Regions from separate parts of the Blastochloris viridis genome, predicted to be linked through region 3. Evidence: predicted binding sites of a transcription regulator. Region 3 holds the regulator's gene; each other region holds the start of a gene.
The links. The regulator PhoB, encoded in region 3, activates phosphate uptake and scavenging genes when phosphate is short. The targets are predictions, from matches to a motif close to TGTCATNNANCTGTCAT.

Region 1: the regulator PhoB is predicted to act here: its motif matches at 6,482-6,498, upstream of BVIR_RS09085 (STN domain-containing protein).
Region 2: the regulator PhoB is predicted to act here: its motif matches at 5,130-5,146, upstream of BVIR_RS11580 (esterase-like activity of phytase family protein).

Annotation. Positions count from the first base shown of each region.
Region 1 is NZ_CP012946.1:2,042,547-2,052,167, reverse strand. Features, by position in the region: gene BVIR_RS09090 (filamentous haemagglutinin family protein) at 1-6,306, shown strand, start outside; gene BVIR_RS09085 (STN domain-containing protein) at 6,696-7,358, shown strand; gene BVIR_RS09080 (energy transducer TonB family protein) at 7,460-8,068, shown strand; gene BVIR_RS16380 (RNA polymerase sigma factor) at 8,191-8,754, shown strand; gene BVIR_RS09070 (FecR family protein) at 8,805-9,621, shown strand, end outside.
Region 2 is NZ_CP012946.1:2,638,384-2,648,004, forward strand. Features, by position in the region: gene BVIR_RS11555 (hypothetical protein) at 1-114, opposite strand, end outside; gene BVIR_RS16905 (hypothetical protein) at 252-452, shown strand; gene BVIR_RS11560 (hypothetical protein) at 449-1,252, shown strand; gene BVIR_RS11565 (DUF1254 domain-containing protein) at 1,337-1,897, opposite strand; gene BVIR_RS11570 (DUF1214 domain-containing protein) at 1,897-2,472, opposite strand; gene BVIR_RS11575 (transglycosylase domain-containing protein) at 2,599-4,776, opposite strand; gene BVIR_RS11580 (esterase-like activity of phytase family protein) at 5,217-6,581, shown strand; gene BVIR_RS11585 (YgaP family membrane protein) at 6,938-7,132, opposite strand; gene BVIR_RS11590 (Crp/Fnr family transcriptional regulator) at 7,357-8,028, opposite strand; gene BVIR_RS11595 (glycosyltransferase family 39 protein) at 8,103-9,621, opposite strand, start outside.
Region 3 is NZ_CP012946.1:3,625,897-3,635,517, reverse strand. Features, by position in the region: gene BVIR_RS15740 (lysine--tRNA ligase) at 1-1,098, shown strand, start outside; gene BVIR_RS15735 (efflux RND transporter permease subunit) at 1,112-4,240, opposite strand; gene BVIR_RS15730 (efflux RND transporter periplasmic adaptor subunit) at 4,237-5,607, opposite strand; gene BVIR_RS15725 (FixH family protein) at 5,604-6,005, opposite strand; gene BVIR_RS15720 (hypothetical protein) at 6,099-6,518, opposite strand; gene phoB (phosphate regulon transcriptional regulator PhoB) at 6,775-7,476, opposite strand; gene phoU (phosphate signaling complex protein PhoU) at 7,509-8,228, opposite strand; gene pstB (phosphate ABC transporter ATP-binding protein PstB) at 8,246-9,064, opposite strand; gene pstA (phosphate ABC transporter permease PstA) at 9,111-9,621, opposite strand, start outside.

The DNA.
Region 1 (9,621 bases), 1.6 Mb from region 3:
ACCGCGGGCCGTGCGGTGCTGCTGGGCGAGCTGCGCGGGCAGGGCGGTCCGGGTCTCGGCGGTCGCCTCAAGGTCGATGCCAACGCGCTCCAGGTCGATGCCGCTGGCATCGACCCGCAAGGCTTGCTCGATCCGCTCGCCGACCGGCTGCTCACCGGCGGCTTCAGCGGAAGCATCGACATTCGGTCCCGCACCGGCAACCTGACGCTGTCGCAGGGACATACGCTGAAGGCCAACGCGGTGGTGCTGACCGCCGATGGCCTGGTCCCCGACCCGTCGGATTCCACCAAGCAGATTCCCGACACAACCGGCGCCACCGGCAATCTGACCATCGCCGGCACCATCAACGCCGACGGCTATGCCGGCAAAACCGCCGACGGCACCGGCCAGGCGGGCGGACAGGTCGGGCTGTTCGGCGGCAATTCGGTGACCCTGAAGAGCACCGGCCAGATTCTCGCCCGCACCGGTGGCAGCGATGCCGTGCTCGATCCCGGCAGCCATGCGTTGCCGTCGAAGGTGGTCTGGTTCAACAACGGCACCGGCGCCGACACCGTCGCGTTCAGCAGCAGCGGTCGCTACACCTCGGACGGTGGCGCGACCTACCACAGCTTTGCGGCGGGCCAAGCGTTCGCGCTGCCGCCGCACAGCGCGGTGCTGCTCGACCTGCCGGGCAGCGTCACCGTCGCGGGCCATGCGCCGGTGGCGGTCTATCAGGTGGCGCATGACGACGAGCGCGGCGGCGACGTCACCATCGGCACGCGCTGGAGCGCGGTCGGCAATATCGACCTGCAATCCGACCAGGTCGGCAACGACCGTCGTCGATCGCTGATCGACGTTTCGGGCGGCATCAAGGGCGGGCTGCTCGGCGGCACCGTGACCTTGCGCGCGCCGCTCGATGGCCACGACAACGCAAAAATCGCAGCACTCGATGCCAGCATCGCCGGCGCCCGCGCCGTCAACATTCAGGCCTTCGCCAGTTTCAATACCGAAGCCAGCCCGAACAACGTCAACGGCCTCGACGGCAGCAGCCTGAGAGCATCCGACGGCACGCCGGTGAAATGGGACGGCTACATCGACCCGGCGGGCACAGCGTCGCCCACCGGCGGTTCGATCGACTTCGGCACGTGGACCGGATTGACCGGCCAGCAGCTCACACTGACGCCGGGGACCGGCTACACCTCCGTTCCGGTCGTCGTTCTCACGCGCGGCGGCAGCAACATCGGCGTCCCAACTCCGCAGACGGTGAACGGCGTCACCTACTACGACGTCACCGATCCGGTCACCGGCACGACCTTCCGACCGAGCCTGCAGGTCCGTACCATTAGTGTGGGCACCGGCGGCGTCTACGATTCCCGACCGATCGTCCAGATCAGTCAGCCCCAATGGGGGGCCGCCCCGGTGCTGACCGTGAATATGGGCTTCAATGCCCTGACTTTTCCATCGGAAACCGCTCCTGTGGGGACGCGCGTCTATTTGTACAACACCGATCAAAACGGCAACCTCGTCCTGATAGGTTCCTCCAATAGCGGGAATTCATATAATCCTGCTACCCGTTTGTTCACCGTGAACAATATCTCGGTCAATGCAACCTACGCGTCCACCCTCACCAAGTTGCCGGACCAGTTGCGCGTCTGTAGTGGCAATCTCTCAGCGTGCGGGAATGCTTCGAACGGGGTGTACTATTCCACAGGAATTGGCGGCACCCTGAAGGTGACGAGCATCACCGTGGCCGCCAACTACGGCTACACCAGTCTCGCCGATGCGACCCTTGCATTTTCCGGCGGTGGGGCGAACCCGACGCAAGCGACTACTTCCGTGGTTATGGGAGCGGCCCTCAATATCACCGGGGTGACCAAGGGCTATACCGGGACGAACCTGCCGACGGTGGCTCTGAGCGGCGGCGGCGGCAGCAGCGCCTCCGCGTCGTTTGCAGCGGTGACCACGACCACTCTCAACGGGACGTCAAGCCAAGCGACGGACGGGAGCTATCTGTTCGTCCCGACTTTGACATCCTTCATTCCCAGCGCCAGCAGCCGGGTTTTCGGCAGTCAGTATACCGGGGACAACGCCGCAACGCTGACGCTGGTGGCGAACGCGGAGCACCAAAAGTTCTACACCGACGTGCTGGCGAACTTCGTCGAGGGCAAGGGCATCAGCGGCATCGCCGGCTACAAGTTCGACGGCCTGTTTGCCAAGCTCTATGACGTCGGTGATCCGACCACGCTGGTGGGGCGGCTCGGCAGCATCGTGCATGTGCAGCCCGGCATCGATCTCGTCAACAATCCGACGACCCCGGCCGCGACCAATAATTTCGGCAACATCACCGTCGTCAGCAACTGGAACCTGGCGGCGGGAACGGTCGGCAATACCCAGACCGCGACCTATCTGAACAACAGCGGCGCGCCGATCAAAAATCCAACCACCCAGGTGGCGCTCGGCAGCTACTCGTATTTCGATCCGAACGCCAGCTACGTCAATTTCATCTACCGGCTGGCGACACCGTGGGGCGGGTTTGAGCCCGGCGCGCTGACCCTGCGCACCGCCGGCGATATCAACGTCAACGCGTCGATTTCCGATGGCTTCTTCCAGTTCGGCGACTACCTCGACAGCAACTACAACATCGCCGTCCAAGCCAACATCAGCCTGACGACCGCACGCGGCGTCGGTTTCTATGACTATCCCAACGCCGGCCTGGTGCAGGGCAGATATTCCGCCTACCTGAACGATTATCACACGACATTGGCGGCGCCGTATAAAGCTGTGGCCAATGCCGTCAGTCCCGGCAGCGCCGATCTCACCGCAGCGGACCTGTTCCCCAATGCGTTGCGCGTCTGCACCACCGATTGCAGCGCGGCAAACCTCGTGACCATCACCAATCCGGGGTCATGGTCCTACGGCGTCGTCGCCGGCGCAGATGTGTCCAGCGCCAACCCCAATGCCGTGGTGCCGCTGCTGAAAGCGACCAGCGGCAATGTGATCATCGACAAGCATCAGTCCTATGCACAGCCGTTGTTCGGAGACATCAGTATCGGCGGCCAAGCCTACACAGCCAGCGTCAATTTCGACATCCCGACCATGGTGCGGACCGGCACCGGCAACATCGACGTGTTCGCGGCGCGCGACGTGCAGATCAAGGACATCGCCGCGCCCGGCGTGATCTACGCCGCCGGCGTCAACACCGCGCGGCTCAGCCCCGCTTATATCGGCAGCGCCGCTACGCCGACGCTCGCCGATCCCTTGGGCGACGGCTTTCTCGAGCCGCAGGTGCTCGCCTATTCCGGGGTCTCGACGACCAGGTATTACGGTCCGCCGACCGCCGCCGCGTTCCCCTATCAGGGCGGCGATCTCGATATCGAGGCCCAGCAGGACATCATCGGTTACTCAGGCTCGACCGACGGCCGCAGCGTCTATCAATATTTCAAGCCGTGGCTGTTGTCGCAGACCGAGCTGACGCCCGCGGAGGTGGCGGCCGCCGGCACTATCACGACGCGTGGCCAGGGCGCTTTCGCTCCCACCAAGACGCGAATCGCCTCGCAAACCGCGTGGTGGATTCAGTACGGCAGTTTCCAGCAGGGCTTCCTCAGCGCCGGCGGCAACGCCACCGTGATCGCCGGCCGCGACCTCAAGGGCGTCTCGGTGTCGCTGCCGACCACCGGTCGGGTCTCTGGCGGCCTGACCGCCACCAGCACGCCGGTGACCCACATCTACGACAGCGGCAACATGCTGGTCCGCGCCGGGCGCGACATTCTCGGCGGCGCCTTCTACGAAGGCTCAGGCCACGCCAGCATCGTGGCCGGGCGCGCGGTCGGCCAGAACGGCACCATCGTCAGGTCGGGCAGCACGGCGAAGCTCCCCGACCTGCCGCTGCTCGCGGTCGATCTCGGCCGCATCGCCATGCAGGCCGGTTCGGTTTCAATCGCCGGCGTGATCAATCCGGCCGAACTGCACGTCCAGAGTCCCAGCCAGGTCAATCCTAACCTGCACGTGAGTACCACACTTAATTACTATACGTTGTTCATGGACACCTACGGTCCTGACAGCGCGGCCAGCATCACCGCGCTGACCGGAGATCTTCTTATCTCGCCGGCGCCGACGTCCGGGGCGCAGACCTATCCGGCCAGCTTCGAGGCAGTGGCGCTCGCCGGCAATATCGTCACCACCGGAATCGGAGTCGCTTCCAGCAATCGAATGCCCGGCATCGTGCTGAGCGGCTCCGAGCACGGAACCTTCAGCCTGCTCGCCGCGGGAAGCATCGACCTGACCTTCGGCTATCAGAACGGAACCTCCAATAGTTATCGCCCGTTCATCTCCGCAGGCCCGTCGCTGCTCGACAAGGCGTTCGACCCGTTCCGGCCCAATGCCTGGGCGGACACGCATGACGGCGATGCGAGCTACGCTGGCGCCGTCAGTGCTGCGGTGCTCGCGCATCAGGACGACGCCGAGCTCGGCATCGACACCACAGCCAGGATCTATGCCATGACCGGCAGCATCAAGGCCGCCGGAGCCTTCGGATCCTCTGACGGCAAAACGATCTTCCAGCAGAGCAGCGACCTCTATCAGGGCGGCTACACGCGCGTCGAAATCAACCGGCCGGCCAGGATCTATGCCGGCACTGACATCATCGATCTCAACCTGATCGTGCAGAACATCGCCGACGACAGCGTCAGCACCGTGATCGCCGGGCGCGACATTAGCTATACCGGCTGGAACAATGCCGGCGGGCTGCAGATTGCGGGGCCGGGTTTCTTCGTGGTCGAGGCGGGCCGCGATCTTGGCCCGTTCCTGCCAGCGGCGCACGACACCGCGGCGCAAGTCACCCAGCAGCAGGGAATCGTCTCCGTCGCCAACAACAGTACGACGCCGGTCGGCAACATCTACATCAGCTCCACGGTTTACGGCAGAATAGTCGGGTCGATCGGCCTGTACGATCCGGTGCTGCAAGGCGGCTACTCCTCCACCAAGCCGGCCACCATGCGCAATCCGCTGCTGTCCAGGACCGGCGCCGAGCTGCTGATCATGTTCGGTGTCGCGCCGCCGCTGCCGGCCGGCAGCACGGTTGCTCGCGGGCCCGAATCCCAGATCGACTACCAGGCGGTGATCAACACCTATATCAATCCGGCGCAGGCCAGCCTCGTCGAGCACAATTATCTCGGCGAGCTCAAGATCTTCCTGGCGCGCATCGGCCGCCCGGCGGCAAGCGACGGCGCGGCGTGGGACGCTTTCAACGCGCTCCCGCTCGAACTGCGGCACGTGTTCGTGGATCAGGTGTTCTTCGCCGAGCTGAAGGCGGTCGGACTCGCCATCGAGGGGGGCGTGACGGATTATCAGCGCGGCTACCGGATGGTGAACACGATGTTCCCCGCGGAGCTGGGCTACACCCAGAATGCGTTGGGCGGCGGCAGCAACGGCGCCAACGCGCTGAAGCATTGGGGCGATCTGGAGATGTTCCACGGCACCATCCAGACCCAGCTCGGCGGCGACATCTCGATCTTCGGCCCGAGCGGCAGCATGCGGGTCGGCCAGCTCGCGTCCGAGACCAATCCGAAGCTGAAGCTGCGCGATATCGGCATCCTCAGCCTCGGCGTCGGCGCCATCAATACCTTCACCGACCAGGACGTGCTGGTGAATTCCAGCCGCGTTCTCACCACCCAGGGCGGCGATGTTCTGATGTGGAGCTCCAACGGCGATCTCGACGCCGGCCGCGGCTCCAAGACGACGCTGTCGTTCCCGCCGCTGCAGGCGATCTACGACCCCGATGACTATCAATCGGTCGACCTCGGCGGCTACGTCAGCGGCGCCGGCATCGGCGTGCTGAAGACCTCCAAGGTCGCGCGCAAATCCAAAATCTTTCTGCTGGCGCCGCGCGGCACCATCGATGCCGGCACCGCCGGAATCCGGGTCTCCGGTAACGCCGTGGTTGCCGCCGTCACGCTGCTCAACGCCAGCAATATCGAGGTCGGCGGCAAAGCGACCGGCCTGCCCACCATCCAGGGCCCCAGTGTCAGCGGCCTCGCCGCGGCGATTTCGACGCCCCCACCGCCGCAGCCGGTGGCCACGGCGATCAACCCTGCCTCCGACCGGTCCTCGATCATTATCGTCGAGATCTTGGGATATGGCGGCAGCGATGGTTCTCCAAATTCCGATCGCCCGACGGACGAACAGCGGCGCCGAACCGACGACGGCCGGCAGGGCAGCAATCAACAGCAAGACCCACGGAGCCGCTATCAAGTCATTGGTGTCGGCGAACTCACCGACGCGGAGGCCAGGCAACTGACCGAAATGAGGCGACAGGCGGTCGGGCGATAGGCCTGCACTGGATTGTGCCGGGTGCGAACGGCCGCATCGCCGCTTCTGGTTGATGGTGGACCTGCCGACGTCGCAGCGTCGATGCCGCGTTCAGGCGACGTCCGGATCGATCACCAGCGTCCACCCCTCGACCTTACGCGTCTGACGACGACGGGGCGGCGTGGGGGCCTGTTTTATGACGCTACGACGACACGGCCACACTCATCCGCCGAATTGCTGAGCGATGCGGCCACCTATTGCCCGGCCCAATGCCGGATTCCATAATCGACGCGAAATACTGCGGCAGCGACCACGATCACCCCGGCGGCTGCCGCATTCGAACGCGGCCCGATCGATTGGGCACGAGGCATCGAATACCTATGCGACCCGCACGATGGAGTCTTCGCGGCGTGGCGCCTGCTTTGGCGGGATGTCTGCTGGCAGGCGCCGCCAGCGCGGCCGGTTCCTCCGATCGCATCGAGTTCGATATCGCCGAGCAGCCGCTGTCGTCGGCGCTTGAGACGTTCAGCCGGATCAGCCGCGTCCAGGTGCTCTATGAAAGCGACCTGGCCTTCGGCTTGCGCTCGCGCGGCGCGAGTGGACGTTTCACCCCCGAGGCGGCGCTGGAAATGCTGATCTCCGGCACCGACCTGCGCATCCGTTTCACGCGCGACGATGCCGTCGTTCTCATGCGGCCGTCTGCCGGCACCTTGCTTGAGCCGCCGCTCGCGCCGCTTGGAGGGGCTGCTGATCTCGTCCTGAAGCCGCTGCGTGTCGAAGCCGACGAAGGTGATGACGAGCGGTTCCGGACGTATGCCGGCCTCCTGCGGGCCGACATCGAGAAGGCGCTGAAGCAGGACACCAGGACGAAAGGCGGCCGCTACAGCGCCGGGTTGAAGCTCTGGGTCGACCAGCACCGCGCGGTGCGGCGGACAGAGCTGGTGCGGTCCAGCGGCGATCGCGAGCGGGACGCCACGATCTTTCGTATCCTGCAGGGGCTGGTGGTGAGCGAAGCGCCGCCACCGCGCATGCCGAACCCGATCCACGTGGCGATCACGGTGCGGACGCTATGATTGGGGCAAGACCTGCGACGGTGGCGAACCGGCAGGGACCGGCCGCACCGTGGCATCCGCCGGACGGCTCGCGTGTCCTCCTGGTCGGGGGCGGCCTCTCGGTGCTCGCGCTCGCGGCACTCATCGTCTTCGTCGGGTGGCTCGCACGCGCCGGCGGCCCGGCGTCTCAGCTCGGAGAGGGCAGGGTTGTTCAGGTGTCGATCGTGCCGGCCGAAGGAATCGTCCAGCATCAGGCTGAGGCCGCCGCGCACCAGGCAGCAGCCATTCCGGCCGAACCGGAACGCGAACCGGCGCTGCAAATCGACCGCGCGCGCGACGACAGCACCAAGGAGCCCGAGCCACCCAGCAGCCGACCTCCCGGTGCGCGCGGAAGTGTATCCACGACCCAGGTCCATGCGGCGAACTCCGCGAGCCTCTCGGCAGCGTTCCAGCAGGATATCTATGATCATGTCGCGCGGTATCGCCGCTATCCCGCCGCCGCGCGCGCCGAGCGCCTGAGCGGGATCGTCCAGCTCTATTTCGAGGTGGATCGACAGGGAGCGGTGAGCAACATCCGCGTTGCGTCGAGTTCCGGCCACCTCATTCTTGACAGCGAGGCCGTTGATACGATCCGCCGCGCAGCCCCGCTGCCGCCTGTTCCTCTCGGGCTGGCGGGGCGCCAGCGCGTTCTTCTGCCCATCGATTTCAGCCTGAAGCGGTCTACGTCGTGACCTGGAGAGGAACCGTCCGACCCGTCGATCTGGACTGACATCCAGGTGTCATCAATTCGTAGTGGTCTAGCCTTAGGTCAAGGAGCGTTGGGGGGCAAGCCGGCAGCCGGCTTGATGGGCGCATGTCGACGGTCGCAAGCGAGTCCGGCAGTGCCGTTCTGCGAGACCTATTTCTCGCCGATTACAAGGAACTCGGACGGCAACTCACCTGCCGGCTCGGGTCCATGGATCTGGCTGGCGACGTTTTGCACGAGACGTTTCTTCGCCTGGAGAAGCTGGGCGAAATCGGGCCGATGCACAATCCAAAAGCCTATCTGCTCCGGATCGCCCTGAATATTGCATCGGACAGGCGGCGAGCCGAGCGCCGTCGCTTGACGGACGCCGAGGTCGACACTTTACTCGACATTGCTGATGAGTCGCCGGATCCTTGTCGGAGTGTCGAGGCAAAATCGGATCTGGAAGCTCTGGAGCGCGCGATTTTGGAGCTTCCGCCGCGCCGGCGTGACATTTTCGTTGCAGCTCGGCTCGGTGATGTATCCCATCGCGATCTCGCCGTCCGGTTCGGAGTAACCGTTCGAACCATTGAGATCGAGTTGAAATCCGCGGTCGAGCACTGCGCGGCCCGGCTCGGGCGGGAGTGGAAACCGAGATTCGGTCCACGCCCTCGAGAATCGTCTTCAGAATAGAGCTGGTGCCGACACCGAACACGGTGCGCCCGGCACGGAAGTGACGGGCCGTGGCCGACATCGAGAATTCCATAGCTGGCCTCGATCCACTTAAGCGCGAGGCGTTCATGTGGATCCTACGGCTCAAGTCAGGGGATGCCACCCTGACCGACGCCGAGGCATTCTCGCGCTGGCGCGCGGGCCATCCCGATCACGACGCGGCCTTCCGTGAAGCGGTCCGCACCTGGAGACTGCTGGGCCCCGCAGCGCAGGTCGTGTCGGCTCGCGCCGGATCGACACCCAACAGGCGGGCGTCGCGAACGCTGTCCAGGCGCACGATGCTCATCGGCTCGCTCGCCGCCTCAGTGGCGGCGGTCGGCATTTTGTCGGCGCGTCCGCCGCTTGGCATCTGGCCCTCGATCGGGGAACTCGCCGCGGACTTCCGAACGTCAAAAGGCGAGCGGCGCCGGATCACGCTGTCCAGCGACGTTGTGCTCGACCTCAACACCCAGACCAGCCTGTCTCGTGGCACGTCAACGCGCCATTTCGATTTGGTGGCGGGCGAGGCGATCGTGACGTGTCGCCGCTCGGGCACGGGGCCGGTCGAAGTGGCGGCGGGGGACGGCCGCATTCTCGCCGATGAGGCAGGCTTCGCCGTCCGGCGGGATGGCCGATTTGTCACGGTGACCTGTCTGTCCGGCGACATCGACCTTCACCATCACGCCGAGCGCCTGCAACTCGGGCCAGGCCAGCAGGCGGGCTACTCGTCGGATCGGCTGGGTCCGGTGACGATTGTCGATCCAGATGCCACGACATCCTGGATTTCCGGTCTTCTGGTCTTCAAAAATCAGACGCTCGGGCAGGTGATCGACGAGGTCAACCGCTATC
Region 2 (9,621 bases), 990 kb from region 3:
CTGTTCCTGCACGAACAAATCAGTGATCACCCGAACCAAGGTGGGGCGGATGTCGACCCCGTCGCGACGGGCGAGCGCAATGAGGCCACGAAGGTTCGGCGTTCTGGTCGACATAGCGGGCGCAGCTCCGGCGCAGGATCGAAACAAGGCAAGCCTAAGGTGAACCGCTTAATAGCCTATTAACCTTACCGCGGCCTTAATCAGCCCATCGAAGCTGGCCCGACGGGGACGCAGACCGGCGGGAGAGACCAATGGGCACCGTGCTGAAATTCCCAACCGAGCGGCGCGCTCCGCCTGATCCCGAAAGCAGGACCAGTTCGACCGCGTCTGCCGACGTCGTGATCCTGCCGGCGGTGCGGATCGAGCGAATCGCCGAACCGACTCATCCCAGCGAAACGCCATCCGGGCTGAAGTCCGCCTGCGCAAACGAACGGGGACCCCTGTGGTCATGACCGGCCGCCTCCACGGCAAAGCCCTCACGGCAGCCGTCCTCGCGGCAATCGCCGGAGGTTGTGCCCAGATCGAGGGCGATTTTGGGCGTCCGCGTCCGAACGTCGTTCGCGACGAAGCCATGCCGGTGATCGGCGGCGCCTTCGCCGCCGTGCGCGGCGAGCCGGTGTCGGTGTTCGCCATGACCGACGACGAGCGCCAGTTACGCGACCGCGCCTACGCCTTCCTGGCACCGCCGGAGGGCTGGAAATTCCTGTCGCTGCCGGTGGCCGAACTGCGTGCGGCGCGCGTGCTGCCAACCGATGGTCCGCTGGAGCCGACGCCGGGAGCCTATACCAACGCGCTGGTGTCATATCAGTACCGCTCGACCACCGCGCGCTGGCAACGGCTGATCGACGATATCCGCTCCGATCGCGACCGCATCGGGCCGGTGGTGCGGGTGGCCGAGCACGTCATCGCGATGGACCGCGTCCGGCGTGACAGTTTCCAATACGTTCAGACCATGACGGCACCCGAACGCGACCAGGCGGTCGCCCGCATGGAGGAGAACGCCCGGCTGATCGACGATGTCCGCTTCGCCCTGGCCCAGCGCATCGCGATCTACCGGCACGCCATGGAGCACCTGCTGGTGGCACAGCCGGCGCCGATCGCAGTGGAAGCCGAACGGGCGTTGAAGAGCCTGCAGGAACGGGCGGAAAGCTCGGTGTTCGCGCTCCGCACCGAACCGGTGCCGGTTGCGCCGCCGAGCGCGCAAACCGGCTATTTCCCCGGCGCGAAAGACCGCGTCATCCGCAAGGACTGAGCGAAGCACCGCCAATCGCCGCGGCCGCGGCGAACAGGCGCAGTGTTTCGCACGATCTTGGATGCTCGCGCCGGGCCATCGCCCTCAGTTCGCCGGCTCGCAGGTTGCTCGCGCCAGCAGCGCCTCGACGGCCGGACGGGCGCCGGGCTCGCGCACCAGGGCGCGGATCACCGCAATGCCGGTGGTGGTGGGCGACTCGACGATCAGCCGGTCCGCCGCTGTGATCTCCTCGTCCGCCGGCAGCAGTTCCTTCTGCTGCGGCGTCATCAGATCGACGTCGATCACGTTGCGGCCGGCGGCGCGGTCGTTGATCCCGTAAAACGCCAAGCCATGGCGGGTGTAGAACGAAATCGAGGTGTAGTCCGCCGTCACCGGCGCGCGCACCTTGAGGCTGCCGCGCGACAGATCATAGCGGCACACCGCCACCGCGAACGCAGGATCGAGCAACGGTATCAGCTCGTTGTCGGCGACCGCTTGCGGCACCAGCAGAACTTTATTGGTCGGCCCAAGTGTGGCGATGCGAGCCCAGGCGTCGGCCGGCGCCTGATAGGGCATGATGAGCACCGACACCAAGTGCGCGGCGACGCCGATCACGAGGCCGGTCGCCACCGGCAGCATCCAGCGCATGGAAAGCTGCGGTCTCATCACGGGCAGTCGTCCTGGCGGATGACGGGCAGAAGCGGCGCATCGCTGGTGCGCGAGGCAAAGCCGGTCTGAGTGTCGTAGAGCCGGAGCACCAGCACAACGCTGCTGGCGCCGCCGGTGGGCAGCCAATTGCCCGCCCGCGCCCGTGGCGCCGCGACGATCTCGACCCTGCCGTCGCTGTTCCAGACCAGCTCGGAGCTGACGAAGGCGAAGCGGCCGGCTGGGTTGTCGATCAGCGCGCCACTGTCGTCGGTCACGGTCATGGTCCAGAAACGCGACTGCGGCACGCGGCCAGCGATGCGAATGGTGCAGCGGCCGTCGAGTGGCTTCTTGGCCGAATCGCGGCGGGCGATGAACACCAAGCCGTCTGCCAGGCTGAGCGGCAGCGTGCCGAACTTCGCGAAGGTCGCCCGCGCGTAGGGATCGGCATCTGCGGTGCCGTGGCTCGGCGCCGCTGTCCATGCCCCGATCCGGATGGTCGCGAAATCAACGCGGCCGTCGACCGCGAACCACGTCAGCACGAGCGCCGTGACCGCAGCGACCAGGAAACTGACGAGGGTCGAAAAGGGCCCCACGAAATCTCGTCCGGACTTGAGCAAGCTGGGACCGAAGCGATGGCCCGACTGCTCCCTATACCAACGCCACCGCCCCCGGCAAATCGCCTCGGCGAAATTCCGCGCCGCGGCGCATGCGAAATCGACTCAACGCAGCGTGCCGGCGCGCTCGTCGGTGGCCGCGGCCTGCGGCTTCACCGGAACCCCTGAGTCGCGCATCAGCTTCTCGATGCGGTTCAGCACAGAACTCGCCTTGGTCGACAGCGTCATCGGCCGCTGCGGCCCGCTGTCGCCGCCCGACTGCGCCACCGGCGTATCGGCCTTGGGCGGCTTGGGCTCGGCGCCGACGCCCGGCATCGTCTTCAGTTCGATGCCCTGGTGGGCATAGGCCATGATCTGCTGCCAGGTCATCGCCGGCAGCGTGCCGCCGGTCATGCGGTTGGTGGGCGAGTGGTCGTCGTTGCCAAACCACACCGCGCCGACATAGTTGCCGGTGTATCCAACGAACCAGGCGTCGCGGTAGCCGTTGGTGGTGCCGGTCTTGCCCGAAGCGCGAACGCCATCGAGCATGGCGCGCCGGCCGGTGCCGTCCTCCACCGCAGACTTGAGGGCACGGTTGATGTCCTCGGCAACCTGCTGCGGCAGCACGCGCTCGGATTTCGGTGCGTCGCGATCGAACCGCCACACCGTCTCGCCGGTCGGCGTCTTGATCTCAAGCGCGGCGTGAGCGGTGACCTTCATGCCGCCGGTGGCGAAGGCGGCATAGGCCTGGGTCTGGTCGATTACCGTAACCTCCGCTGCGCCGATCGGCAGCGACGAGGAATCCGGCAGCGGTGTCGAAATCCCCATGCGGTGGGCGGTGTCGATGATCTTGGCGCGGCCGGCCTTGGCGGTGCCTTTGCCCAGCATCACCGACAGCCGAACCGGAACGGTATTGATCGATTTCTGCAGCGCGTAGTGCAGCGTCACCGTGCCGGCAAATGAACGACCGTAGTTCTGCGGACACCAGTTGCCGAGGCAGATCGGCTCGTCGCGCACCGTCGAGGTCGGCTTGAGGCCATTCAGGAACGCAGTCGCGTAGACATAAGGCTTGAACGATGAGCCCGGCTGGCGCAGCGCATCGGTGGCCCGATTGAACTGGGAGGCGCCGTAATCGCGACCCCCCACCATGGCGCGCACCGCGCCGTCGACGTCCATGATCACGGTGGCCGCCTGGCTGGCGCCGTATTCGCGACCGTACTGGCGCAGCTTCTCCTCGACCGCCATCTCGGCGACGTACTGGATGTTGGGGTCGAGCGCGGTGCGCACCACGAACACCCGCTCGGTCACCGACTTCGGCAGCGTCTCGGTGATGTCCTCAACCTCGCCGAACGCCCAGTCGAGATAGTAGTTCGGCACCTTTTCGTCGCGACGCTCGATCGGCGTTGCCGGATTGCGGCGGGCGCCGAACACTTGACCTTCCGTCATCAGGCCGGCGTCGACCAGGTTGTCGAGCACGACGTTGGCACGCCCGCGCGCCGCCGGCAGGTTGACGTGCGGGGCGAACTTGGTCGGCGCCTTGAACAGGCCAGCCAGCATCGCTGCCTCCGCCACGTTTACGTCGCGCACCGACTTGCCGAAATAGTATTGGGCCGCGGCATCGGCGCCGAAGGCGCCGCCGCCGAGATAGGCCCGGTCGAGATAGAGCTTGAGAATCTGGTTCTTGGTGAGGTGGGTCTCCAGCCAGAACGCCAAAAACGCTTCCTTGACCTTGCGTTCGATGGTGCGCTCGTTGGACAGGAACAGGTTCTTGGCAAGCTGCTGGGTGATCGAGGAGCCACCCTGCACCACGCCGCCGGCACGGGCGTTGGCGGTGAGTGCGCGCAGCGTTCCGCCGAAATCGATGCCGATATGTTCGAAGAAGCGGCGATCCTCGGTGGCGAGCACCGCCTTGATCAGGTGGTCGGGGAAATCCTCAAGCGGCACCGTGTCGTTCTGGCGAACGCCGCGCCGGCCGACCTCGTTGCCGTAGCGATCGAGAAAGGTGACCGCAAGCTCGGTGCGCTTCAGCCAGTCGGGCGTGGTCTCGCGGAACGCCGGTATCGCCAGCCCCAGCATCACCACCGCGCCGACGGTGCCGAGCGTAACCACCTCCGACAGCGGCTCGATCAGCACCCAGCGCTTCCAGCCGCCGACATAGAAGCGATCCATGAAGGCGGAGAAGTTCTCCCAACCGTCGTGCAACGCCGTCAGCAGCCCGAAGGTCGCGCTATCGGCACGCGCGTTCAAATCGAGCCAGGCACGCACGAGGCGTGCCTTGAATTCATTGGACAGGAGATCGCGCACCGGTCCGTCCGCCTCCGAGCTGGTCAGCGTGGCCTGATCCCGACCCGGACGAGTGATGCCCGCAACGCTGCGCCGACGCAAGGGCTTCCCGCCGCCCTCCCCGCACAAGTGAGCAGCCGGCCTCGCCCTGTCCGCGCTCGCGGTGGTAATCCGAGCCATCCGGGCCGGAGCGGCGCGAGGAGTCCGCCCCCGTCCGGGCATGATCGCCGCGAGAACCATTGCGGAAGGTGCGCGACGCGATACCGCACGCGCACGCCTCGGAGCGCTGCCTTCCAAAACGGCAATTTCAGCAAGCGGCTTGACACCGCCTCAGCCGCCGCCGGCAGAGGTCCCGCTTCGCCAGCCGGGTCTTGCGTCACCCAGCCGTCACCGCGCCGTCAGCCGCACGACACCAAGACCGGCCAAACCTCGCGGCGGTCAATCACCACGAGGACATCGTCATGCGATTGTCGATCTGCGTCCTGGCGGCCTGCGCCTTGGCCAGCCCCGCCACCGCCCAGCAGCAATTCCCGGCCACACTTGCCGGCCACGCGCTCATCCCGGCCGCAACCAGCTTCACCCCGCCGGCGGACGCTCCAGCCGACCTCGCCGTCTCCGGCAAGTTCGCCGCGCCCGATCGCCGCCGCATCGACGCGCTCGGCACCATCGCAGGCACGTCGTTCCTGTCCGATCCCGCGGCTCCGCGCGCGACCGGCTTTGCCGTGCCGATCAAGGGCCAGCCGGTGCAAGGCTTTTCCGGCATCAAGACCATGGGCGACGGCACCTTCCTGGTGCTGACCGACAACGGGTTCGGCGCCAAGCGCGATTCCGTCGACACTCTGCTGGTTGCCCACCGCGTTCGCCCAGACTGGAAGAGTGGCAGCGTGGCGATGGTCGAAACCATTCACCTGCGCGACCCCGACCGCAAGGTTCCGTTCCAGATCACGCTCGAGGGTACGCCGACGCGCTATCTGACCGGTGCCGACTTCGATATCGAGTCGATCCAGCCGATCGGCGACAAGCTGTGGTTTGGCGAGGAGTTCGGCCCCTATCTCATCCGCACCGACCGCACCGGCAAGATCGAGGCGGTGTTCGACACCTTGGTCGACGGCAAGATCGCCCGCTCGCCCGACCACTTCCAGGTGCTGACCCCGGCCGTGCCGGGCGGCAAGGTCGATTTCACCGTGCGCCGCTCGCGCGGCTATGAGGGCATGGCCGCCTCACCGGACGGCAAGTTGCTCTACCCGCTGCTCGAAGGCCCGCTGTGGGATGCCGGCACCGGCTCCTGGGAGAGCGTCGACGGCAAGGCCGTGCTGCGTATCCTTGAGTTCTCGACGGCCGAGAACAAATGGACCGGCCGGTTCTGGTTCTATCCGCTTGAGCTTGCCGGCAACAATATCGGCGACTTCAACATGATCGACCCCTCGATGGGCCTGATCATCGAGCGCGACAACGGCGAAGGCGCTGAAGCGCAAGCCTGCCCGCAGGGCGCCGCGCGGCCGGACTGCTTCAACGTGCCGGCCCGCTTCAAGCGCGTCTACAAGATCGAACTGACCGACGACACCGTCGGCAAGCCGGTGCGCAAGGTTGGCTATATCGACCTGATGGCGATCAAGGATCCGAAGGGCCTCGCCCGCCAGGGCGGCGCGGACGGCACGTTCACCTTCCCGTTCGTGACGATCGAGGATGTCGACCGGGTCGACGCCAGCCATATCGTCGTCGCCAACGACAACAACTTCCCCTATTCGGCCGGGCGTGCGCCGCAGAAGCAGGACGACAACGAGTTCATTCTCCTGGAGGTCGGTGACTTTCTCTCCGCAAAGTGACGGAGTCTGCCAGACGTTGATGTCACGAGGGGCCTAATTTTCTTCCGGAAATAGATGAAGCCGTTCCATCCGGTTTCCCGGAAGATCTCTTGGCAATCCACAGACGTGGTTTCGCCGAAAATCCTGGCTTAAACTGGGATTTTCGGCGAACAAACTGCGGTTCGAAGGCTCAATCAACTGGAAGCCGCATCACTCGCGGTTCAGCCAAGCCCCGAAGGTCGGCCGGGGGTGGTCTTAAAATAGAGCGTGTTCACCATGGTTCATACGAAACTCCGGCCGATCGGGCCGGAGCTTCGTCGTCTGTCGCCGGGAAAACCCATTCGCATCGGGGTTTCCGGCGACGGAGGTGACGTCAATCACGCCCGCGAGCAGGTCGACAGCCCGACCATCGAGTAGGCCGGGCACCAGCCGAGCATGGCGGTGGCAAGCGGAACCACGCCGATCCATCCCGCCCAGGCGTAGGTCGAGTCCGAAAGCAGCGCGAAAGCGAGAAGGCCGATACCGGCGACGACGCGCAGGGCGCGATCCACGCCGCCCATGTTCTTGGTCATGTCCGTCTCCATGCTGTATCCGGCCGAAGTGCCGGTGCCCATCGGGCATGACGGCACCATGACGGCGGGATACCGCAGCGTCGGTGACGAAGTCACAATTTCGACGAAAAGCGCATGACACCGAATGCCGGCATTGACCGGCCGACAGCGCGAGGAAATTCCTCGGGCTCTTAGCTTGACCTTCCACCGACGCCAGCTCGCCTCATCCTGCGCCAGAAACGGTTTCAGTCGGTCTCGTCGGCGAGCCGGGCCAGCCGGGAGCGGTCGACGATATCGATGCGGCCGCGCGACAGCGTGACCAGCCCCTGCTTCTCAAACGATTTGAGCTGGCGCGACACCACCTCGCGGGCCGAGCCGAGTTCGGCCGCTAGGTCCTGATGGGTGCCGGTGACGATGGCGGTGCCGCGTGCGCCCAGGATGCGCGCCAGCCGCCGGTCGATGCGGTGGAACACCGCGTCTTCCATGGTGAGAATAAGGTCAGCGACACGGTCGGCGTAGGCCGCCAGCACGAAATCGCGGAAGGTCGCCGAGTTGGCCAGCAAGGTGCGGAAGGTCTCGCCCGGCAGCGCCGCGGCCAGCACATTGTCCTCGGCGACGGCTTCGGCACCGTAGGGCGAGCGCATCATCAGGCAGGAGGTGGTCAGCACGCAGCTCTCGCCCGGACGAACGCGGTAGAGCACGATTTCGCGGCCGTTCTCGGCGATCAGCTGGACGCGGACGCAGCCGCGGACCACCACCAGATAGGAATTGCATTCGGCACCGGCGGCGAACGCTTTCGCACCCTTGGGCACCTGGACCAGCGGGGTGCGCGTTGCGATCAGCGCGCGCGCCTCCTCATCCAGCTGGTTGAGACCCGGAATTTCGGCGATCCAGTCGAGACGTGCGAGGCTGTTCATGCGTGCTCCCCCCGCACATGATCCCCCAAGCCGCCGCGGCACTCAACCCGCGACGGCGTTGTGGGCAGGCACCGTCAGGGCGCCGTCGGCCGTGGCGTGGCGGCGTTGCCGGCCGCCTGCTGCGGCTTCGGCGGCGGTGCCTGCAAAGGCGGCGTCGAGAATACGCTCGCCAGCGGGTCGGCGTTGCGCACGTCATAGATCGCCGCGAACGTCACGCCCTCGCGCTTGACCTCGACCAATGGCCGCAGCGGCAGTCGCTTGCAGTAGTATTCGCCAAGCATCAATGCGAAGTCGGCGCCGCGAGTGTCGTAGGTGACGATGAAGTTCGGCCCCAGCGCGATCCGTGCCGCATTGTGCGGGCCGCAGGTTGCCACCTTCCAGCGCCCCCCCGCCGGCGGCTTCAGTCCGCGGCGGCCAATCTCGGCGCGCAGTTCCTCGCCGGCCTCCTTGAACGCCAAGCCCCAGTAGTCGAGCATGAATTCGCGATCGGCAACCTCAAGCCCGCCGACAAGGTGGTTGTAGTGAGCGTACTGGTAGGGGTGGAGCCGAACCATGTCGACGGCGGTCACCGACGCCGCCACCCCGAACGCGCCGAGGGTGGCGATACGCAGCCTGGGCCAGCCCGCCAGCTTCTCGGCAAGGCGCGCCACCGCCCAACCGCCCAGCACCGCGAGCGGCGGGATGATGAACACGAAGTGGCGAATGCCGTTGTACATCGCCGGGCGGGACAACACCGTGACCACGATCGGAACCACGGCGGCGCACAGCAGCAGGATGGCAGAGGCGCGGCGGCCCGGCGTTACCTCGGCGCGTAACAGCATGTGCAGCGCCAGCGCTGCGCCCAGCGAGGAGGCGACGAGGAACACCTCCGGCATCGTGACCGCGAACAGCGTCGGCACGTAACTGCGCGGCATTTCCGGCACCAGCACCGCCGAGCCCTCATAGAGCTCTCGCCACGGCACTTCCCAGAAGCTGGTGAAGTACAGCACCGCGCGGATCGGGTTGAGCGGATCGACGATCGCCCACGGCCAGACCATGCCCATCACCACATACGCCGGCACCAGCCCGCAGCACATGATGGCGGCGAACAGGCCGGTTTCCTTCGCGGCAGCGATGAAGCCGGTGCGCCGCGCTTCCAGCATCAGCAGCACCAGCGCCGCGATCAGCACCGAGATTGCGGCGAGGCCGCCCATGATGCGGGTGCCGAGCGTCAGCCCGAGCATGAGGCCGAACAGCAGCACCGTCTTCCAGCTCGGCCGCGGAAACTCGTCGAACGCGCGCACCAGCGTGGCCAGCAGCCCGATCATCGCCACCGCGAACGGAACGTCCTTCGCGTTCATGAACATGTGGCCGTAATAGAGCGGGCACAGCGCCAGCAGCACCATGGCGGCGAGACCGGCATGGTGGCCGCCGAGCCGGCGGCCAAGCCGCCACGTGATGGCAATGCCGATCAGGCCAACCACCGCTCCGGTGAGGCGGCGCGCGGCGAACAGATCGAGCTGCAGCCCCCGCGCCACAAGGCCCGACAGCATGTCGAACCCGCCACCATAATAATAGAGATTGACGAACGACAGCGCACGGTCGTCCTCGAAA
Region 3 (9,621 bases):
CGGGCGCAGAGCTATTCGCCGTTCCTGCCGATCTGCCCGCGCACCAAGGTGGTGCTGCAGGTGCCGATCGTCGCGCGCGACGTGAACGCCGGCACCATCTCCTACGACGACCCCGAAACGGCTGAGCGCGTCACCCTCCCGGTCACGGGGGGCCACTGCAAGCTGCAGTGGAAGCCGGACTGGGCGATGCGCTGGACCGCGTTCGGCATCGACTACGAGATGGCCGGCAAGGACCTGATCGACTCGGTCAAGCTGTCGGGCGAGATCTGCCGGGCGCTGGGTGGCACGCCGCCGGAGGGCTTCAATTACGAGCTGTTCCTCGACGAGAAGGGCCAGAAGATCTCCAAATCCAAGGGCAACGGCCTCACCATCGACGAGTGGCTGGCCTATGCCAGCCCCGAGAGCCTGTCGCTCTACATGTTCCAGCAGCCCAAGGCGGCAAAGCGGCTCTATTTCGACGTCATTCCCAAAACCGTCGACGACTATCTGACCTACCTCGAGAAGTATCCCGGCCAGGACGGCAGGACGCAGCTGTCGAACCCGGTGTGGCACATCCATTCCGGCGCGCCGCCGAACAGCGAGGTGCCGATCTCGTTCTCGATGCTGCTCAACCTCGCCTCGGTGTCGCACGCCGAGGACAAGGCGGTGCTGTGGGGCTTCATCCAGCGCTACGCGCCGGGCTCCTCGCCCGCGACCCATCCCAAGCTCGACCAGCTGGTCGGCTATGCGGTGCGCTACTACCACGACTTCGTCAAGCCGGCGAAGCGGTTCGCGGTGGCGGACGAGGTCGAGCGCGGCGCGCTCGAGGCGCTGCGCGCGGCGCTGGCGGCGCTGGCGCCGGACACCGCGGCCGAGGACATCCAGGTCAAGGTCTACGACATCGGCCGGGCGATCCCGCGCTACCACGACCTGAAAGCCAAGGGCGCGACGCCGGAGCGCCCCGGCGTGTCGCAGGAATGGTTCGGCGCGATCTACCGCCTGCTGCTCGGCCAGGAGCGCGGGCCGCGGTTCGGCTCGTTCGTGGCGATCTACGGCGTGCCTGAGACGGTGGCGCTGATCGACAAGGCGCTGGCGGGCGAACTCGCCAGCGCTGCCTGATCGGTCGGGCGGATCACGCCGCGGCGGCGCGGCGGAGGCCGACGCTCTTGACCAGAGCGTAGACCGCCGGGATCACCACCAGCGTCAGCACGGTGGACGACACCATGCCGCCGATCATCGGCACGGCGATGCGCTGCATCACCTCCGATCCGGTGCCGCTGCTCCACAGGATCGGCAACAGGCCGGCGATGATGGCGACCACCGTCATCATCTTCGGCCGCACCCGCTCGACCGCGCCGAGCATGACCGCCCGGTGCAACTCGGCGCGGCCGAACGTCCGGCCCTCGGCGCAGCACCTCGCGCGGACCTCGGCCATGGCGTGGTCGAGATAGATCAGCATCACCACCCCGGTTTCGGCGGCAACGCCCGCCAGCGCGATGAAGCCGACCGCCACCGCGACCGAGAAATTGAAGCCGAGCCACCACATCAGCCACAGCCCGCCGACCAGCGCGAACGGCAGCGAGGCCATCACGATCAGGGTCTCGGTCAGCCGGCGGAAGTTGAGATACAGCAACAGGAAGATCGCCAGCAGCGTCACCGGCACCACCACCTTGAGACGCGCCGCGGCGCGCTCGAGATACTCGTACTGGCCGCTCCACACAGCAAATGTGCCGGGCGGGAACGTCACTTCGCCGGCGACCGCGCGCTTGGCGTCGGCGACAAAGGAGCCGAGGTCGCGCTCGCGCAGGTCGACGAAGATATAGAGCGCGAGCTGGCCGTTCTCGGTGCGGATGGTGGTGGCGCCGCGCGTGCGCTCGAGCTTCGCCACCTCGCCGAGCGGCACCGCGCCGCCGCCATTCGGCAGCGCCACCAGCACCTCGCGGGCGATCGCCTCGGGGTCGGAGCGCAGGTCGCGCGGATAGCGCACGGTGACGCCGTAGCGCTCGCGGCCCTCGACGGTGGTGGTGACGGTCTGTCCGCCCAGCGCGCCCGCCACCACCTCCTGCACCGCGGCGATGGTGAGGCCGTAGCGCGCCAGCGCGGCGCGGTCCGGCACCACGTCGAGGTAGTAGCCGCCGATGACGCGCTCGGCGTAGGCGCTGGTGGTGCCGGGCACGCGTTTCACCGCCGCCTCGACTTGCCGCGCCACCTGCTCCATCTCGGCGAGGTCACGGCCGAGAATCTTGATGCCGACCGGGGTGCGGATGCCGGTCGACAGCATGTCGATGCGGGCCTTGATCGGCATGGTCCAGGAGTTGGAGACGCCCGGGAACTGCAGCGCCCGGTCCATCTCGGCGATCAGGCCATCGACGGTGAGGCCCGCACGCCACTCGGGCCGCGGCTTCAGGTTGATGATGGTCTCGAACATCTCCAACGGCGCCGGATCGGTCGCGCTATTGGCGCGGCCGGCCTTGCCGAACACCGAGGCGACCTCCGGAAACGACTTGATGATGCGGTTCTGGGTCTGCAGCAGCTCGGCCGCCGTGGTGACCGACAGCCCCGGCAGCGTGGTCGGCATGTAGAACAGCGTGCCCTCGTCCAGCGTCGGCATGAACTCCGTTCCGATCCGGCTGGCCGGCCACCAGCTTGCACCGAGCACGGCGAGCGCCAGCACGATGGTGACGACCTTGGCGTTCAGCACCGCGCCGATGATCGGCCGGTAGAGCAAGATCAGCGCGCGGTTGATGGGATTGTTCTGCTCCGGAATGATGCGGCCGCGGACGAAAAGCACCATCAACGCCGGCACCAGCGTCACCGACAGCAGCGCCGCCGCCGCCATCGCAAACGTCTTGGTGAAGGCGAGCGGGTGGAACATCCGGCCTTCCTGCGCCTCCAGCGCGAAGATCGGCAGGAACGACACGGTGATGACGAGCAGGCTGAAGAACAGCGCCGGGCCGACCTCAGCTGCCGCCTCGATCAGCACCTCGAGCCGCGGCTTGTCCTTCGGCGCGCGCTCCAGGTGCTTGTGGGCGTTCTCGATCATCACGATGGCGGCATCGACCATGGCGCCGATGGCGATGGCGATGCCCCCTAAGCTCATGATGTTGGAGCCGAGCCCGAGCGCCTTCATCAAGGCGAACGCGATCAGGATGCCGACCGGCAGCATGATGATCGCCACCAGCGCGCTGCGGACGTGGAGGAGAAACACCACGCACACCGCGGCGACGATCAGGCTTTCCTCGATCAGCGTCGATTTCAGCGTGGCGATGGCGCGCTCGATCAGCTCGGAGCGGTCGTAGACCGCCACGATGTCGACCCCCGCCGGCAGGCTCGTTGCGAATGCTGCGAGCGTCGCCTTGACGCTGGCGATGACGTCGAGGGCGTTGGCGCCGAAGCGCTGCAGCACCACGCCGCTTGCGACCTCGCCCTCGCCGTTGAGCTCGGCGATGCCGCGCCGCTCGTCCGGGCCGATCTCGATGCGGGCGACGTCGCGCAGCAGCACCGGGGTGCCGGCCTCGGCCTTCAGCACCACCTGTTCGAGGTCGGCCACGCCGGTGAGGTAGCCGCGGCCGCGCACCATGAACTCGAACTCGGCAAGCTCGACGGTGCGGCCGCCGACGTCGGTGTTGGAGGCGCGGATCGCCTCGCGCACCTGGGCGAGCGAAATGCCGAGCGCGCGCAGCCGGCGCGGGTCGACCACCACGTTGTACTGCTTGACGAAGCCGCCGACGGAGGCGACCTCGGCCACGCCGTCCGCTTTGGCCGCGGCGTAGCGGACGTGCCAATCCTGGAGCGAGCGCAGCTCGGCCAGCGTCAAATCCTTGGCGAGCAGCGCGTACTGGTAGACCCAGCCGACGCCGGTGGCGTCCGGCCCCAGCGTCGGCGTCACCCCGGCCGGCAGCCGCGCGGCGGCGGCGTTGAGGGATTCCAGCACCCGCGAGCGCGCCCAATAGATGTCGGTGCCGTCGGCGAAGATGACGTAGACAAACGACACGCCGAAGAACGAAAAGCCGCGCACCACCTTCGACTTCGGCACCGTCAGCATGGCGGTGGTGAGCGGGTAGGTGACCTGATCCTCCACCACCTGCGGTGCCTGGCCGGGAACGTCGGTCAGCACGATCACCTGGGTGTCGGACAGGTCGGGCAACGCGTCGAGCGGCAGGTGGCGCAGCGAATAGCTTCCGGCCGCGACCGCCATGGCGGTGGCGATCAGGATCAGCACCAAGTTGCGCGCCGACCACGCGATCAGGCGGGCGATCATCGCGCATCCCCCGCGGTGAGCCCGCGCAGCGCGCTGGTCAGGTTGCTCTCGGCGTCGATCAGGAAGGTCGCCTTCACCACCAGCCAGTCGCCGTCGTCGATGCCGTCACGGATTTCGACATAGCCGTTGCCGCGGCGCCCCAGCACCACGCTTTTGGGCTCGAACCGGCCCTCGCCGCGGTCGACGATCACGGTCTGGCGGGTGCCGGAATCGATCACCGCGCTGTCCGGCACCGTCAGCACCGCCTCGCCGGTGCCGCTGTCGATCTCGACCTCGGCGTACATGTCCGGCTTCAGGACGAGGTCGGGATTGTCGAGCTCGATGCGCACCCGCGCGGTGCGGGTCTCCTTGTTGATCTGCGGATAGATCAGCGCGACTTTGCCGGTGAAGGCGTGGTCCGGGTCGCCGCGCGGCCGCACCCGCGCGGTCTGGCCGAGCGCCACCGCCGGCAGGTCGGTTTCGGACATGTCGGCCAGCACCCACACCTTGGCGAGGTCGGCAAGGCGGAACAACACCTCGCCGGCCGGGGCCTTCATGCCCTCGACCGCGCTCCGCGTCAGCACCACGCCGTCGCGCGGCGCCGGCCAGTCGAGACTGAGCGCGACCTGCCGGGTGCGCTCGAGCGCGGCGATGTAGCTTGCCGGCACCGCGAGGTTTTCCAGCCGCTGGCGGGCGCCCTTCGCTCCCGTCGGGCCGTAGGCGGCGGCGCTGCCCGCTAGCACCGAGGCGTACTGAGCGGCGTCGGTGGCAAGCGCGGGGCCGTAGACCCGCATCAGCGGCTGGCCCTGGCGCACGGTGTCGCCGGTGGTGACGTTGGCGACGCTCTCGATCCAGGCATCGAAGCGCAGTGACACCACGCTCGCGCGCCGCTCGTCGACGGCAACGACGCCCGCCGCCCGCACAACGCGGCCGAGCCGGCGCCGCTCGGCCGGCGCCGACTGCACCCCCAGCTTCTGGATCTTCGCCGCGGTGAGGCGGACCGAGCCGTCGTCAGCCTCGCCGTCGTAGACGGGGACGTAGTCCATCCCCATCTGGTCCTTCTTCGGCACCTTCGAGGTGTCCGGCAGCCCCATCGGGTTGCGGTAGTAGAGGATTTTTCGCGGGCCGCCGGCCACGGCGGCAGCCGGAGGATCGTCGAACGAGACGTCCTCGCCGGCCCGCACCGGCAGATAGGCGCGGTGGTCGTCGGTGTGCTGCGGCGCGGCGGCGTAGCGCGGCTGGTCGGGGTGGCGCCAATACAGCACGGGCCCGCTCGCCGGCTGGGACGTGGCGGGCTGGGAGGGCGCCGCGCCGCGCTGACCGACAAGGTAGCCTCCCCCCGCCGCGGCGATCGCGGCGAGGGTGGCGACGACGATGGCCTGCCTCATGGCAGGGCCTTGACGATCAGCCGGCTCTGCAAGGTGCCGTCCTCGCCCTGCAGCTTGGCGGCGACCGAGAGCTGCCAGCGCCCGGCCATGGTGAGGTCGGTCCTGAAGCGGTAGACGCCTGGCTCGGTGGCCGGCAGCGGCTCCAGCGGCGCGGTCATCCCCGCCATGTTGTCCGGCGCCATGTCGAGCCGTTTGGAGAAGATCACGGCGTCCGGCACCGGCTTGCCGGTCGGCTTGTGCACCACGCGCAGCGCGACGATGGCCTCGCCGGTCTTGAGCTGAGGCTCGACCAGCTGGAACTCATAGTCCTTGATGTCGGCGCGGGCGGCGGTGGCGAACGAAACCGAGGCGAGCGCCAGGGCGAGCGCGGTGGCGCGCCCGAAATTTGAGGCGAACATGGAAATCTCCGAGATGTGAGGAAACGTCATCCGTGCCCGCGGCCGCTCGGCACGCGGGACGGCTCGCGGCCAAGTGGCCGCGCAACGCGTCGCTCAGGCTCGGGGAATCTTCGGCAGCGGCGAGGGGATGTGGCCGTCGCCGGCGCGCTCCAGCACAAGCCGCAGCACCGTGCCGGCGGTGACCGGCGCACCGATGCCGGCCGCGCCGGTCGGCAGCGCGGGCACGGTGACAATGCAGCACGCCATCAGCGGGCAGGCCGGCATTCGATGGCCCGCCGGCGGCGCGGCATTGCCGCCGCCGTCATCGCCCGCCATCGCCATCGCCGCACCGTGGCACGGCGCAGCGTCGGGTGCGGCAAGGTCGGCCGTGGCGAGGTCGGCGCTGGCGGCTGGCGTCAGGCTGTCAAGGCCGGTCGCGATCCGGCTTGCCGCCATCGGCGACGGCACCATCGCGCCCGCGATCAGCGCGATCGCGAGGCAAAACGTCAGGATCTGGTGCAGCCATCGCGCCATCGAGTTGCTTCTGCCACAGGCCGGCGCGGTCACGCCATTGGAGCGGTTCCGGATCAGCCTATACCAACGGCCCCGGATGCTGACGCATGGGGCCGTTGAAGTTCGCAGATTTTCGTTCCCGAAATCAATGATTTCACGAAAATCTGCGATCGGAACCAACGGCGGCGGCCGCCGGTATTACCGGAGCCGATTTGTCGCACCGAACCCGCCGCGGCTGCCAATCACGTCGTCGTCAGCGGCCCGGCGGTGGCGAAGGTCACGCGCTGCGGGCGAACAGCTCGTTGAAGGAATAGCCGGCGCCGCGCACGGTGCGGATCGGGTCGGGCTCGCGGCCGCGGTTGATCGACTTGCGCAGGCGGCCGACGTGGACGTCCACCGTGCGCTCGTCGATATAGACGTCGTGGCCCCACACCCCGTCGAGCAGCTGCTCGCGGGTGAAGACGCGGCCGGGCGACTGCATCAGGAATTCGAGCAGGCGGAACTCGGTCGGGCCCAGGTGGATCTCGCGGCCGGCGCGGTGGACGCGGCGGGTTTCGCGGTCGAGCTCGAGGTCGCCGAACCGGAGCAGCATGGCGACGTGCTCGGGCTTGGCGCGGCGCAGCAGCGCGCGGATGCGCGCGAGCAGTTCCGGCACCGAGAACGGCTTGGCGACATAATCGTCGGCTCCGGTGGCGAGCCCGCGCACCCGCTCCGATTCCTCGCCGCGGGCGGTCAGCATGATCACCGGCAGCCGCTGGGTTTCCGGCCGCGCCCGCAGGCGCCGGCACAGCTCGATGCCGGACAGGCCCGGCAGCATCCAGTCGAGCAACACCAGGTCGGGCAGGCGCTCGCGCAGCCGGGTCTCGGCCTCGTCGCCGCGGCCGACGGCGTCGACGTCGTAGCCCTCGGCTTCGAGGTTGTAGCGCAGGAGGAGGGTCAGGGGCTCCTCATCCTCGACGATGAGAATCTTGGTGCTCATCGCGCGCGGTCCGGTGGTGGTGTGTTCGAAGCTCACGAGTCTGCCGCCGCGTGCAAGGGGGAGATGGCAGTGGTGTCGATCTTCGGGCGCTCGCCCGGCAGCGCTTCACCGGTGACGAGGTAGTAGGCGGTCTCGGCGATGTTGGTGGCGTGGTCGCCGATGCGCTCGATGTTCTTGGCGCAGAACAACAGGTGGGTGCAGAAGGTGATGTTGCGCGGGTCTTCCATCATGTAGGTCAGAAGCTCGCGGAACAGCGAGGTGTAGAGGGCGTCGACCTCGTCGTCGCGCTTCCACACCTCCAGCGACAGCTCGACGCTGCGCTGGGCGTAGGCGTCCAGCACGTCCTTCAGCTGCGCCAGCACCAGGGTCGACAAATTGACGGCGCCGAACACCACCTTGAGCGGCGGGTATTCGCCGTTCATCGCCACCACGCGCTTGGCGATGTTCTTGGCGAGGTCGCCGATGCGCTCGATGTCGCTGGCGAGCCGCATCGCGGCGACAATCTCGCGCAGGTCCGAGGCCACCGGCTGACGCTTGGTGATGGTGAGCACCGCCTTGTCCTCGACCTCGCGCTGCAGCAGGTCGAGCCGGCGGTCGGCGACGATGGCGGTCTGGGCCAGGATGAGATCGCGCTTGAGCAGAGCCTGCATCGCCTCGCTCAGCATCTTTTCGGCGAGCCCGCCCATCTCGGCGATGCGCTGGCGCAGCTCGACCAGATCGGTGTCGTATGAGCGCACGGTATGTTCCGTCATGAATTCCTCCGCGCGGTTCAACCGAACCGGCCGGTGATGTAGTCGAGGGTGCGGCGGTCCTTGGGGTTGGTGAAGATGACGTCGGTATGGCCGTCCTCGACCAGCACGCCGAGATGGAAGAAGGCCGTCCGCTGCGACACCCGCGCCGCCTGCTGCATGGAGTGGGTGACGATGATGATGGTGTAGTTCTCGCGCAGCTCGTCGATCAATTCCTCGATCTTGGCGGTTGCGATCGGGTCGAGCGCCGAGCACGGCTCGTCCATCAAGATCACCTCCGGCGACACCGCGATGGCGCGGGCGATGCACAGGCGCTGCTGCTGGCCGCCGGACAGCCCGGTGCCGGGGTCGTCGAGCCGGTCCTTGACCTCCTCGAACAGCCCGGCCTTCTGCAGGCTGGAGATCACGACCTCCTCAAGGTCGGCCTTGCTGCGGGCGAGGCCGTGGATGCGCGGGCCGTAGGCGACGTTCTCGAACACCGATTTCGGGAACGGGTTGGGCTTTTGGAACACCATGCCGACCTGGGCGCGCAGCTGCACCACGTCGAGCGAGGAATCGTAGATGTCCTGGCCGTCGATGGTGATGTGGCCGGCGACGCGGCAGTTGGCGATGGTGTCGTTCATCCGGTTGATGCAGCGCAGGAAGGTCGATTTGCCGCAGCCGGACGGGCCGATGAAGGAGGTCACCGCGCGGGCGGCGATCTCGATCGACACCTCCTTCAGCGCTTGCTTGTCGCCGTAATAGACGTTCACGCCCTTGGCGACGACCTTGGCCGGGCGGTCGAGATGAGGCTGCGCCGTTCCGGAAGCGGCCGTTTCAAAGTTCGGCATCGTGGTCATCAATATACTCCGAAAGGATTCATGCTGCTGTCCGGCATGCCGCCTGTCACCAGCGGCGCTCGAAGCGCTTGCGCAGCACGATGGCGAAAGCGTTCATGCAGATCAGGAACGCCAGCAGCAGGATGATCGCGGCGGCGGTCTTCTGCTGGAAGGCGAGTTCGGGGAAGTCGGCCCACATGAAGATCTGGACCGGCAGCAAGGTGGCGGCGTCGGTGAAGCCCTTGGGCAGGTCGACCACGAACGCCACCATGCCGATCATCAGCAGCGGCGCGGTTTCGCCGAGGGCGTGAGCCATGCCGAGGATGGTGCCGGTCAGGATGCCCGGCATCGCCAGCGGCAGCACGTGGTGAAACACCGCCTGCTGGTGCGAGGCGCCGACCCCGAGCGCGGCCTCCTTGATCGAGGGCGGCACCGCGCGGATGGCGGCGCGCGAGGCGATGATGATGATCGGCAGCGTCATCAGCGCCAGCACCAGGCCGCCGACCAGCGGGGCCGAGCGCGGCATGTCGAAGAAGTTGAGAAACACCGCAAGGCCGAGCAGGCCATAGATGATCGAG